DNA from 2 places in the Butyricicoccus intestinisimiae genome. Region 2 is predicted to be linked to the other one. Evidence: a T-box and tRNA genes for the amino acid it is inferred to sense, from the RefSeq annotation. Region 2 holds a T-box; the other holds one or more tRNA genes.
What was found. A T-box is a leader RNA that pairs with one kind of tRNA and senses whether it is charged. The one in region 2 lies ahead of pheS (phenylalanine--tRNA ligase subunit alpha), so its partner is inferred to be a tRNA-Phe.
Positions count from the first base shown of each region.

Region 1: it has a tRNA-Phe gene. The T-box ahead of pheS (phenylalanine--tRNA ligase subunit alpha) is inferred to sense a tRNA for this amino acid. The anticodon was not compared.

Region 1 is NZ_JAHLQI010000002.1:377,563-383,088, forward strand. Features, by position in the region: gene KQI75_RS05265 (PD-(D/E)XK nuclease family protein) at 1-1,999, opposite strand, end outside; tRNA gene KQI75_RS05270 (tRNA-Gly) at 2,093-2,168, opposite strand; tRNA gene KQI75_RS05275 (tRNA-Phe) at 2,174-2,249, opposite strand; gene sigG (RNA polymerase sporulation sigma factor SigG) at 2,494-3,264, shown strand; gene KQI75_RS05285 (sirohydrochlorin cobaltochelatase) at 3,351-4,106, shown strand; gene KQI75_RS05290 (hypothetical protein) at 4,110-4,592, shown strand; gene KQI75_RS05295 (PqqD family protein) at 4,633-4,896, opposite strand; gene KQI75_RS05300 (radical SAM protein) at 4,914-5,526, opposite strand, start outside.
Region 2 is NZ_JAHLQI010000001.1:503,863-509,388, forward strand. Features, by position in the region: gene KQI75_RS02570 (ATP-binding protein) at 1-1,131, shown strand, start outside; gene KQI75_RS02575 (divergent PAP2 family protein) at 1,214-1,672, opposite strand; T-box leader at 1,885-2,102, shown strand; gene pheS (phenylalanine--tRNA ligase subunit alpha) at 2,166-3,185, shown strand; gene pheT (phenylalanine--tRNA ligase subunit beta) at 3,227-5,526, shown strand, end outside.

The DNA.
Region 1 (5,526 bases), on a different contig from region 2:
TTTCTCTCGTCTCCGGCAGACCGCTGAGCAATTGCCGCAGTGCGCCAACCAAAAACGAAGGTCGTTTTTCTCCATCCGCGCCTGCTGTGCTCCACGACAGCAGCAAATCCTGCGAAGCGGATGCCAGCACGCGGTATAACGCCGCCTGCTCCTGCTCCATGCGCTCCTCGCTGGTCTCCAATTCCACTTCCAAGCCGAGCAGCTGCGCGCGGTCGCTGTCAGACAGGATGCCGCCGCCTTCACCGGCGGACGGCAGAACGCCGTCATTGACGCCGAGCACCAGCAAATGCGGAATGCCGGTCTTGCACACGCGGTCAATCGAACCGCAGGTCACACGATCCAGAGAAACCGGAATGGTTCCGACATCATATTCTGTGAGCACCAAGCCGAGCATCGTGACAAACGCATCGGTTTCCATCTCTGTATCACCCTGTACCCAGGCAAACTGCTCCATCGCCTGCATGAGAATCTCCCACAGCTGGCGATATTCTTCCGCTGTTTGCAGCCGTCCGGCGTCCTCATGCAGCTGCGCACGCGCAGCAATGCTGTCCGGTGCGCCGATGCGCTCCAAAAAGGCATACAAAGCCTGTGCATACTGTGCTGCGGTCTGCGCCTGTTCCAAGTCCTGCTGCAATGCCAGCAGCGGCTGCACTGCTTTTTCGCGCAGTACATTGAGTGCTGCGAGCTTTTCCCGCGCTTTATCATCCAATTCGCCGCCAAAGCTGTCTGGATGTCCCGCAAACGGCTGCAGCCACTTGCTGCCGCGGATGCGCCGGAACAGCACATAATTTTCCAGCAAATCGCATTCCTCCGCCGTCAGTCCCGCAAATCCGGTTTTGAGATACGCGAACATATCCTCATACCGCCAGCCGTTTGTGACCGTGTGCAGTGCCGAACCGACAAGCGCCAGCACTGGCTTTTGCAAAATGTCATGTTTTTCACTCAAAAAAATCGGAATTTGATAGCGTTCAAACACCAATTCCAGCACCGGTGCATAGGCGTCAAAATTTCGCGCTGTCACGACAATATCCCGCCGCCGCGCATCGGTTTCACGCAGCAATTTTCGGATATATGCCGCCGCAAATTCACACTCGGAAAACAAGTTGCCGGCAGCGTGAAGATGGATACTGGTCTGATCGCTGTCAAATTGCTGTGTACCGGCAGACAATCCGTATGCCTCCGCTATTTTCAAGTCATGCGGACGCGGCATCACCATTTGCTCCATGCGTTCGATGTCCAGCGATTCGCCGTGCGCCCCCGCCAGACGCTTGAGGCGCGATACTGCATGCATGGTTTCCGGAAACAGTTCCGGTTGATGGAGATCCCCTGTGAGGGCTATTGTCATCGGCACATGACGCCGCAGCAGCGCCGCAAGAATTTCCAATTCCTGCTTGTTAAACTGATCGAACCGATCTAAGTACAGCTCTGCTCCGTCAAAAATCGTACAATCCGGCAGTCTCTGCGCGATTTTTGTCATCTGATCGCGCGGATCCGGCAGATCCTCCTGTGTCAGGGTCTCATATACCGCACCGATTTGACCGAGATCGCGCAGTTTTTCCGCCAGATGTCCTTCCGCTTCCGCCGAAGCCTGCAGCATTTGTTCCGGTGTTATGCCGTTGGTTTTCATCTCATCTATGATTTGCAGCAAATCACGCAAAACATCCGGTCTGCGAATCGCACCGCTGTATACATCCAACGCATCCGCAGACGCGCGCACCGCTTCATATAATACAAGCAAGCGTCCTGCCGGTGTCAGCTGCACTTCTGCCAATCCGCCCGCTTCCGAAAACACACGATTTGCAATGCGCCGAAATGTCAGCACTTCCGCAAAGCGTGCACCGCGATTATTTGTCGCCTGCGCGAGCAGACGTTCATATTCGTGCGACGCCAGCTCCGGTACAATCAAAATTTGTCGTTTCCCGCTCGTTTCCCGTGCGGCAATGCGCCGCAGAATCTCTGTGGTCTTTCCGGTTCCCGCACGCCCTATCATCAGCTTCATGCCGTTCTCCTCCCCATGCATTGATCCTGAGCTTTTAGTATACCAGCAAAACGCAAAAAAAGACAGCCGATTTCTCGACTGTCTCAAAAAATTTGGAGCGGATGACGAGGCTCGAACTCGCTACCTCCACCTTGGCAAGGTGGCGCTCTACCAGATGAGCTACATCCGCATATGTGGTGCCTCCGGGCGGAATCGAACCACCGACACGGGGATTTTCAGTCCCCTGCTCTACCGACTGAGCTACAGAGGCGAATCGTCTTTCTGTCACGCTGTCGCAACAAAAAGAGTATTCAAAACGCTTTTTTAGGTGTTTCTCGTATCAAACACCGCACTCTCAAGTGCTTGTTTAGTATACCGTAGGAATCCGAAAATGTCAAGGAATTTTTTTAAATTATTTTTTGTTTTTTTCCATGACATTTTCTCGTGGTATGATTTGCTGTTTTCGCGGGGATACTGATGGATACAAAGATTTCTCAAATCCAGGAGGCGAAGCCATGCCGAATAAAGTAGAGATCTGCGGAATCAACACCTCACGGCTGGAGGTATTGTCCGCCGAGGAAACCGATGCCCTGCTGCGCCGCAGCGTCAGCGGTGACCGAGCCGCCCGCGAACGGCTGATTTCCTGTAACCTGCGTCTGGTGCTCCGCGTCATCCAGCGCTTTTCCGGACGCGGAGAAAGCATGGATGATTTGTTTCAGGTCGGCTGCATCGGTCTGATGAAATCCATCGACAATTTCAATGTGGAGCTAAACGTTCGATTTTCCACCTATGCCGTCCCAATGATTATCGGTGAAATCCGCCGCTATCTGCGCGACAACAGCTCGATTCGTGTCTCCCGCTCCATGAGAGACACCGCCTATCGCGCCCTGCAGGCGAAAGAAGCATTTGTCAACGCCAACCAGCGCGAACCCACGATAGAAGAATTATCCCGCGCCATGCAAATTCCGCGAGAAGATATTGTCTTTGCGCTGGACGCCATTCTCGATCCGGTATCTTTATATGAGCCGGTATTTGAAAACGGCGGTGATGCGGTCTACGTCATGGATCAGGTCGGTGACACCAAAAATACCGATGAGCACTGGCTGGAGCAAATCGCGCTCAAAGAAGCCATGCGGCAGCTGTCCAGCCGAGAACAAAACATTCTGCGCATGCGTTTTTTCGAAGGGCGCACACAGATGGAAGTTGCCGATGAAATCCATATTTCACAGGCGCAGGTATCGCGCTTGGAAAAAAGCGCTCTCGCCCACATGCGAAAACAAATCTAAATCCTGTCCGTTTCGTCCTTGACAAATGATTTTCCCTCCGCTATCCTGAACATAGATTGTTGCAGGAATCGGAGGATACTTATTTTATGAAGCAAGCAATGGTTGTCGTCAGCTTTGGAACCTCTGTGCCGGAGGCCATGAAAGCGATTGAAAACATCGAACGCACTGCCGAGCAGGTCTGCGGACAGCCGGTATATCGCGCCTTCACCTCGCGGATCATCCGCAAAAAATTGCGCGAACGCGACGGCATCGACATTCCCGACCCGCATACGCTGTTCGAACACTTAATCGCGCAAGGATATGACAGCATTCATTGTCTGACCACGCACGTCATCGCCGGCATCGAATACGAGCAGCTGTGCGCTGACGCCGCACAATTTCCGCAAGTCCATATGGCACGCCCGCTGTTATGGTCGGAATCCGATTACGATGCTTGTGTCCACGCCGTCATGCACAACATTCCTGCGCGCCGAGAAAACGAAGCACTGCTTCTCATGGGGCATGGAACCGAACACTTTGCCAACGCAGCGTATTGTGAATTGGAGCACAAATTCCGTACAGAGGGCTATGCCAACGTCTATGTCGGCACCGTAGAGGGCTATCCTCAGCTGGACAGCATCATTCCTCAGCTTCAAGCTGCCAAAATCAAAAGGATTGTGCTCATGCCGTTTCTCATCGTCGCCGGAGATCACGCCCGCAACGACCTGTCCGGAGATGCTCCGGACAGCTGGAAAAGTCAGCTCGAAGCACTTGGTTTTGAAACGCGAACCGTCCTTATGGGACTCGGTGAAATTCCGGAAATCGCGCAGAAATTCGCAGGTCATTTGAAGGAGATGGAATAATTCATGAAACACAGCCATGTCATTTCTCTATTTATCACACTCTTGGCGACGCTGTTGCTGTCAGGCTGTTTTTCCGGCTCGTCTGACGTCGCTTCTGCTCTTGTGTCAACAGACAACATGCAGCTGATTGATTCCCAAACGGTGTATCCCAACCCGCAGGACACCGCAGACAAAGAGGACCGTGTCTATTACACCGTTGAAGTGTATCAGGACAAAGACAATACCATCCTCGTGCAAGCGGATTCCAACTTCAAATTGTTTGAGAAAACACAGTATACCGTTGATTTCGATCAAGTACTGACAAAAGCCGATGTATCCATCCGATGGACAACGCTTATGGGCAGCACAGAAGCTACCCAAGACGATGAACTGGCAATCGCGGATATTTCCCTCTCACACGGCGGCACGGTATTCAGCGAAAAGAAAATAAATTTTGTCACCAAGGCCATTGATATTGTTGTCGATGGCATAGAAAAGAATTCATAACAGACAGAGGGCACATCAAGTATGATGTGCCCTCTGTCTGTTATGCCAATAAATCATTTTCTTCTAATGTATGAATAAACGATGCAATATCCGTCCGAGCAGTCTGTGCGTCAACATCAAACTGCGCCGTCACAGCCGCTACAAGTGCGTCCACCGTTCGTTCCTCTTTTAATTGTTCGCAAATAAGCGCCCCGACTTCATTCACAGTGATCAGTCCATTTACTCGAACCGCATCTTCTCCAACCGGAATCAGAATTGTTTCTCCCGCAATTTTTCGTAAAATTATCGTTGATTTCAGTTTCATATTTTCCCCCTAGTTTCTTATTGTCTGATAAATTTCTGTGCCAGCCGCAAATATGCAATGGTCTTTTGACAATTATACGTCGGCACAGTTTCAAAATTTTGATTTTCCGCATAGCAGGTAGCCGGACAAAATTCACACGCATTTTTCATCGCGCATTCTGTGCAAGCTGCCGGAAGCAGAATTTTTTCTCTGGCATCACGAATTTTTTCCCAAGCGCCGGAAAATCCATATTCCGAAACAGAAAAGGACGGCACCTGCATCATGCCGCACGGACGCATTTGTCCATGATATGTTACCCAGAAAGCGGACGCGCCTGCGCGGCAGCGAATGCGCTCGGTCGGCAATTCCTGACATTCCGTCATCGGGTCATCTACAATGCCGCCTTTGAGCAATTCTTTGCATCTTTTCATCATCACATCTCTGGAAAAACGGAAGCAGTCATACGCAAAGCTCGCCTGTGCAGCTTGTTGTGCAGACAGCCGTTCATTGGAACAACAGCCATGTTCACAAGCACGTATCGGCGGGAACATATATGTTGCAGGCTGAATCGGCAAGTGCTGTTCCTCGGCAAATTTGCAAACCTCCAGCAAGTCATCGCGATTGTACGGTGTTACGCTGTAATTTAATTTC
Region 2 (5,526 bases):
CCGACTATGCTGCAATTTTTGCAGCGCAAATCTTTTGGCAGTCATCACGTGCCCGCCGGATGGGTCATTGTCGCGGCAGGCAATCCGCCGGAGTATAACAAATCCGTCCGCGATTTCGATGTTGTGACACTTGACCGACTCAAACGCATTGATGTGCGGGAAGATTACGATGTCTGGAAAAAATACGCGTACCGCAGACAAATACATGCGGCTATTCTGTCATATCTAGACATCAAAAAGCAGCACTTCTACACGTTTGAGACGACGGTGGACGGACAAGCATTCGTCACCGCGCGCGGCTGGGAAGATCTCTCCCAGTTTTTGCTGGCGTGTGAAAAGCTGAATTTGCCGATAGATGAATCGGTCATTCTCGAATACATTCAGCATCCGAAAATTGCACGGGATTTTGCCGCATATTATGATTTATTCCAAAAATATCAATCGGATTATCATGTAGAGGAAATTCTCGCGGGAAACCTTCCTGCTTCTGCTATAGAGCGATTACAAGGCGCACCGTTTGATGAGCGCTTGAGCGTGATAGGCATGCTCATTGGCAGACTGACCGTAACATTTTCCGCGTCCTATTATCTGGACATGCAGATTACGACGCTGTTCGAGAGCTTGAAATCCGTCAAGCGCCGGATGGAACAAGATACACTGCCGACCCTGCTGACGCAGGAAGCTGCCCGCGTCAGAGAAAAACTCTCGGCTCGTCAAAAAGCATCCGCGGTCGACCGCCGAGAAGCCGCAGCTATCTTGAAATCCGCACAGGCACTTGAAGCAGACGCGCATATGCTCAGCGCCGAAGCCATTCGTTCCAACGAGGATGGTTTTGCCAAAATTTCCGAACGATTCCAACAGGACGTTGCAGATATGGACGCACAGACAGAACAGGCCTCTGCGATGCTGGAGCACGCCTTTGATTTCTTGACCAAAACATTTGGCAAGAGCCAAGAAATGGTCGTCTTTGTGACCGAGCTCAACACCAATTTCTTCTGCACCTGGTTTATTGGTCAAAACGGCAGCGAAGCATATACGCGCTGCAACAAGGAGCTGATGATCGGCAAGCAAAAGCAAGAGCTGATGGGTGACATCAAAAAAATACACAGTTTTTTGACGGTGTTAGAATAAACCATTTGTCGACAATCTGATGACAGGTTTATTTTATGAACAAGTAAGCAAAACGGACAGCCGTGGCTGTCCGTTCTTTGCTTTACGGAAGAAAATGACAGATCATGATTGCGACAACGATGCCGACCAAAACACCGGCGATAATTTCCGGCAGAGTATGCCCGATTTTTTCTTCCAATTCCTGTTCCATAACCGGCTGCTTGTGTTCCTGCAGGTCTCTGCGGCGCAGCCGATTGAGTGCCTTTGCTTCGCGTCCCGTCTCCAGCCGCACGCCAACAGCATCATACATCACAATAATGGCGAAGAACAATGCCATTGGAAATTCAAACCCATCGGTGCCATAGACAATTGCCGTCGCCGTTGTCAGTCCGACGACGGTTGCCGAATGCGCACTCGGCATGCCTCCGCCACCGGACAGCCGCTTGAACGTAAAAGTTCCCTTCATCACGTCAAGAATGATCTTTGAACCCTGCGCGACAAACCATGCCGCGACAGCGGAAAGCAACACCTTGTTTGTCACCAATCCCATCACGTATTCCATGCAATCCCTCGTATCCTTTGTTATATTTTGTTCACCGGAGAGTATATCACATATCCCCATGATTTTCCATAAAAACCAACAAAATCAACTTTTTCTTAACGCATTGCAGGTTTGTCAAATATATTGGACGGCAAACTCCAAAAAGAATCTCTCCAGAACTCCTTGCTTTTCCCCGCATTCTGTGGTATAAATAAATAGAATATTGATTCTACGGAAAAGCAACGAACGGGAAAAGTACGCAAAGCCCTGCAGCATCAGAGATTGGCAGTCATTGGCTGGAAGCTGCCTGCTGAAATGGATTGCTGAAGTTCGCCCGGGAGCTCCGGTGACCAAAATCACCGGCGGGAGACCCCGTTATCAGTCACAAAGAGCCGGTTTGTACCGGAATTTGGGTGGTACCGCGGAGGTTCCCTGACCTTTCGTCCCTGTTTTTGATAGGGGTGCGAAAGGTTTTTTTAGTGTTATTAAATCTTTCAAGGAGTTGTTTTAACAAATGAAGGAAAAATTAAAGTCCATTCGCGAGCTCGCCGAGCAGGCTATGCAGACCTGTAAGGATTCTCGCGAGCTTGACGCCATTCGCGTCAAATACCTGGGTAAAAAGGGTGAAGTAACTGCGCTGATGAAAAACATGCGCAGCCTGACTCCGGAAGAGCGTCCGGCTTTTGGTCAGATGGTCAACGATCTGCGCGCTGCAATCGAAACCGGTCTGTCCGAGAACAAGGCACGTCTGGAAGAAGCTGCTCTGGCTGCCAAGCTCAAGAGCGAGACCATTGACGTTACCATGCCGGGCGAAGCATTTACCCTTGGCAAGAAGCATCCGCTGAACATCGTTCTCGATGAAGTAAAGGATATCTTTATCGGCATGGGCTTCAACATTGCCGATGGTCCGGAAGTTGAGACCGATTGGTACAACTTTGAAGCGCTGAATATCCCGAAGGATCATCCGGCGCGCGATACACAGGATACCTTCTATATCTCTGACAATATCATTCTGCGCACGCAGACCTCTCCGATGCAGATTCGTGCGATGGAGCACAAAAAGCCGCCGATTCGCATCCTTGCACCGGGCCGCGTATTCCGTTCCGACGCAGTAGACGCAACCCATTCTCCGATGTTCCATCAGATCGAGGGTCTGGTCGTTGACAAGAACATCCGCATGTCCGATCTGAAGGGCATTCTGGAGCAGTTCGCAAAGAAGCTGTACGGCGAAGATACCGTTGTTCGTTTCCGCCCGCACCACTTCCCGTTCACGGAGCCGTCCGCTGAGATGGATATGCAGTGCTTCAAGTGCCATGGTGCCGGCTGCCCGCTGTGCAAAAACGAAGGCTGGATTGAGATTCTCGGCTGTGGCATGGTTCATCCGAAGGTTCTGGAGGTTTGCGGCATTGACCCGAACGAGTACTCCGGCTATGCATTCGGCATCGGTCTGGAGCGTATCGTTATGAGCCGCTATAAGATTACCGATATCCGCATGTTCTATGAAAATGACGTGCGCTTCCTGCACCAGTTTTAATTGATTGCTGGAATATATTTGACTTTTGGAGGAATGAAATCATGAAGCTGCCAATGAGCTGGCTTGCCGAATTTGTAGATATGACCGGAATTTCCAACAAGGAATATGCGGACAAGATGACCATGTCCGGTTCCAAGGTGGAAGAAGTCGTTTATCTCGGCGATGAAATTAAAAATGTAGTTACAGGCAAAATTCTGTCCAACGTACCGCATCCGGACTCTGACCATCTGGTTATCTGTCAGGTAGACGTGGGCAAGGATGAGCCGATTCAGATTGTCACCGGTGCTCCGAACGCAGAGGTCGGCCGTGTTGTTCCGGTTGCTCTGCACAAGTCTTACCTGCCGGGCGGCGTAAAGATTACCAAGGGCAAGCTGCGCGGCGTACCGTCCAACGGTATGATGTGCTCACACGAGGAGCTGGGTCTGACCCTGAATGAAATCCCGTACGGCAATCCGGATGGCCTGCTGCTCATGCCGGAAGGCACACCGGTCGGTGTGGACATCAAGACTCTGGTTGGTCTGGATGAATACGTGACCGACTTCGAAATCACTTCCAACCGTCCGGACTGCCTCAGCGTAATCGGTCTGGCACGCGAGACCGCTGCTACCTTTGAGCGCGAGCTCAAGCTGCACGAGCCGGTTGTCAAGGGCATCGGCGGCAGTATCAACGATGAGCTGTCCGTGGAAGTGGAAGCAACCGATCTGTGCCCGCGCTACACCGCACGTCTGGTGAAGAACATCAAGATTGAGCCTTCGCCGGCTTGGATGCGCGAGCGTCTGCACGCTGCCGGTGTTCGTCCGATCAACAACATTGTTGATATCACAAACTATGTTATGCTGGAATACGGCCAGCCGATGCATGCATTTGACTACTCCTGCCTGAAGGACGGCAAGATTGTCGTTCGCCGCCCGAAAGATGGCGAATGCATCCAGACACTGGACGGTGAAAACCATTCTCTCGACAAGGATATGCTGTGCATCGCAGACGGCACCACTGCTACCGCTGTTGCAGGCGTCATGGGCGGCTATGAGAGTGAAATCACCGAAAAGACCCAGACCGTTGTCTTTGAGTCTGCAAACTTCCACGGCGCAACCGTCCGTATCACAGCACAGAAGCTGGGCATGCGCACCGAAGCTTCCGGCCGTTTTGAGAAGGGTCTGGATCCGCGCATGACCTTGGACGCTGTCAACCGCGCTTGTGAACTGATTGAGATGCTGGGTGCCGGCGAAGTCGTCGACGGTGTGATTGATGTTGATGCAACCAGCGACGAGCACAAGCGTCTGCCGCTGGAGTGCGCAAAGATGAACGCGCTGCTCGGCATTGACCTGAGCCGCGAGGAAATCATCGGATACCTGAATCGTCTGGGCTTTGTCATCGAAGGCGATGAAGTCATCGTTCCGTTCTACCGCACGGATATCGCCCGCATGTGCGATCTGGCGGAGGAAGTTGCCCGCATGTACGGCTATGACAACATTCCGACGACGCAGTTTGGCGGCACCGCTGCCGGCGGTCTGTCCCCGAAGCAGTCCTTTGAGAAGAACATCGGCGTATATGCACGCGCTTGCGGCTTTGACGAGGCACAAAACTTCTCATTCGGCAGCCCAAAGATGTATGACAGCATCGGTCTGCCGGAGGACAGCGAGAAGCGTCTGTCCGTCACCATTCTCAACCCGCTGGGTGAGGATTTCAGCATCATGCGTACCACTTCCCTGCCGTCTATGCTGGAGTGCCTGATGCACAACCTGAACCACAGAAACCCGACTGCAAGCCTGTACGAGGTTGCTACGGTATATCTGCCGGAAATCAAGGATGGCAAGGTAAACGCTGACGTGCTGCCGCAGGAGCCGCATATCCTGACCATGGGCACATACGGCCGCCTGTCCTTCTTCCAGTTCAAGGGCATGCTTGAAAAGATTCTGAGCGAGAGCGGCGTGTCTGACGTCAGCTTCGAGCCGGTAACCGACAACCCGTCTTATCATCCGGGACGCTGCGCAAAGATCCTGACCGGCGAGACCGAGCTGGGCATCTTTGGCACCATTCATCCGGTCATTTCTAAGAATTACGGCGCCGGCAAGAGCGAACTTCTGGCAGCAGAAATCAATCTGGATGTGATGTTCGCACATGCCAACACCGACAAGCTGTATCAGCCGCTGCCGAAGTATCCGGCATCCACCCGCGACATCGCCGTTCTGTGCGATGATTCCATTCCGGTTGCACACATGGAAAAGGCGATCGCAAAGACTGTCGGCGGCATTCTGGAGGCCGTTTCCCTGTTTGACGTATACAAGGGCGATCAGGTTCCGGAAGGCAAAAAGAGCGTGGCTTATTCGATGCGCCTGCG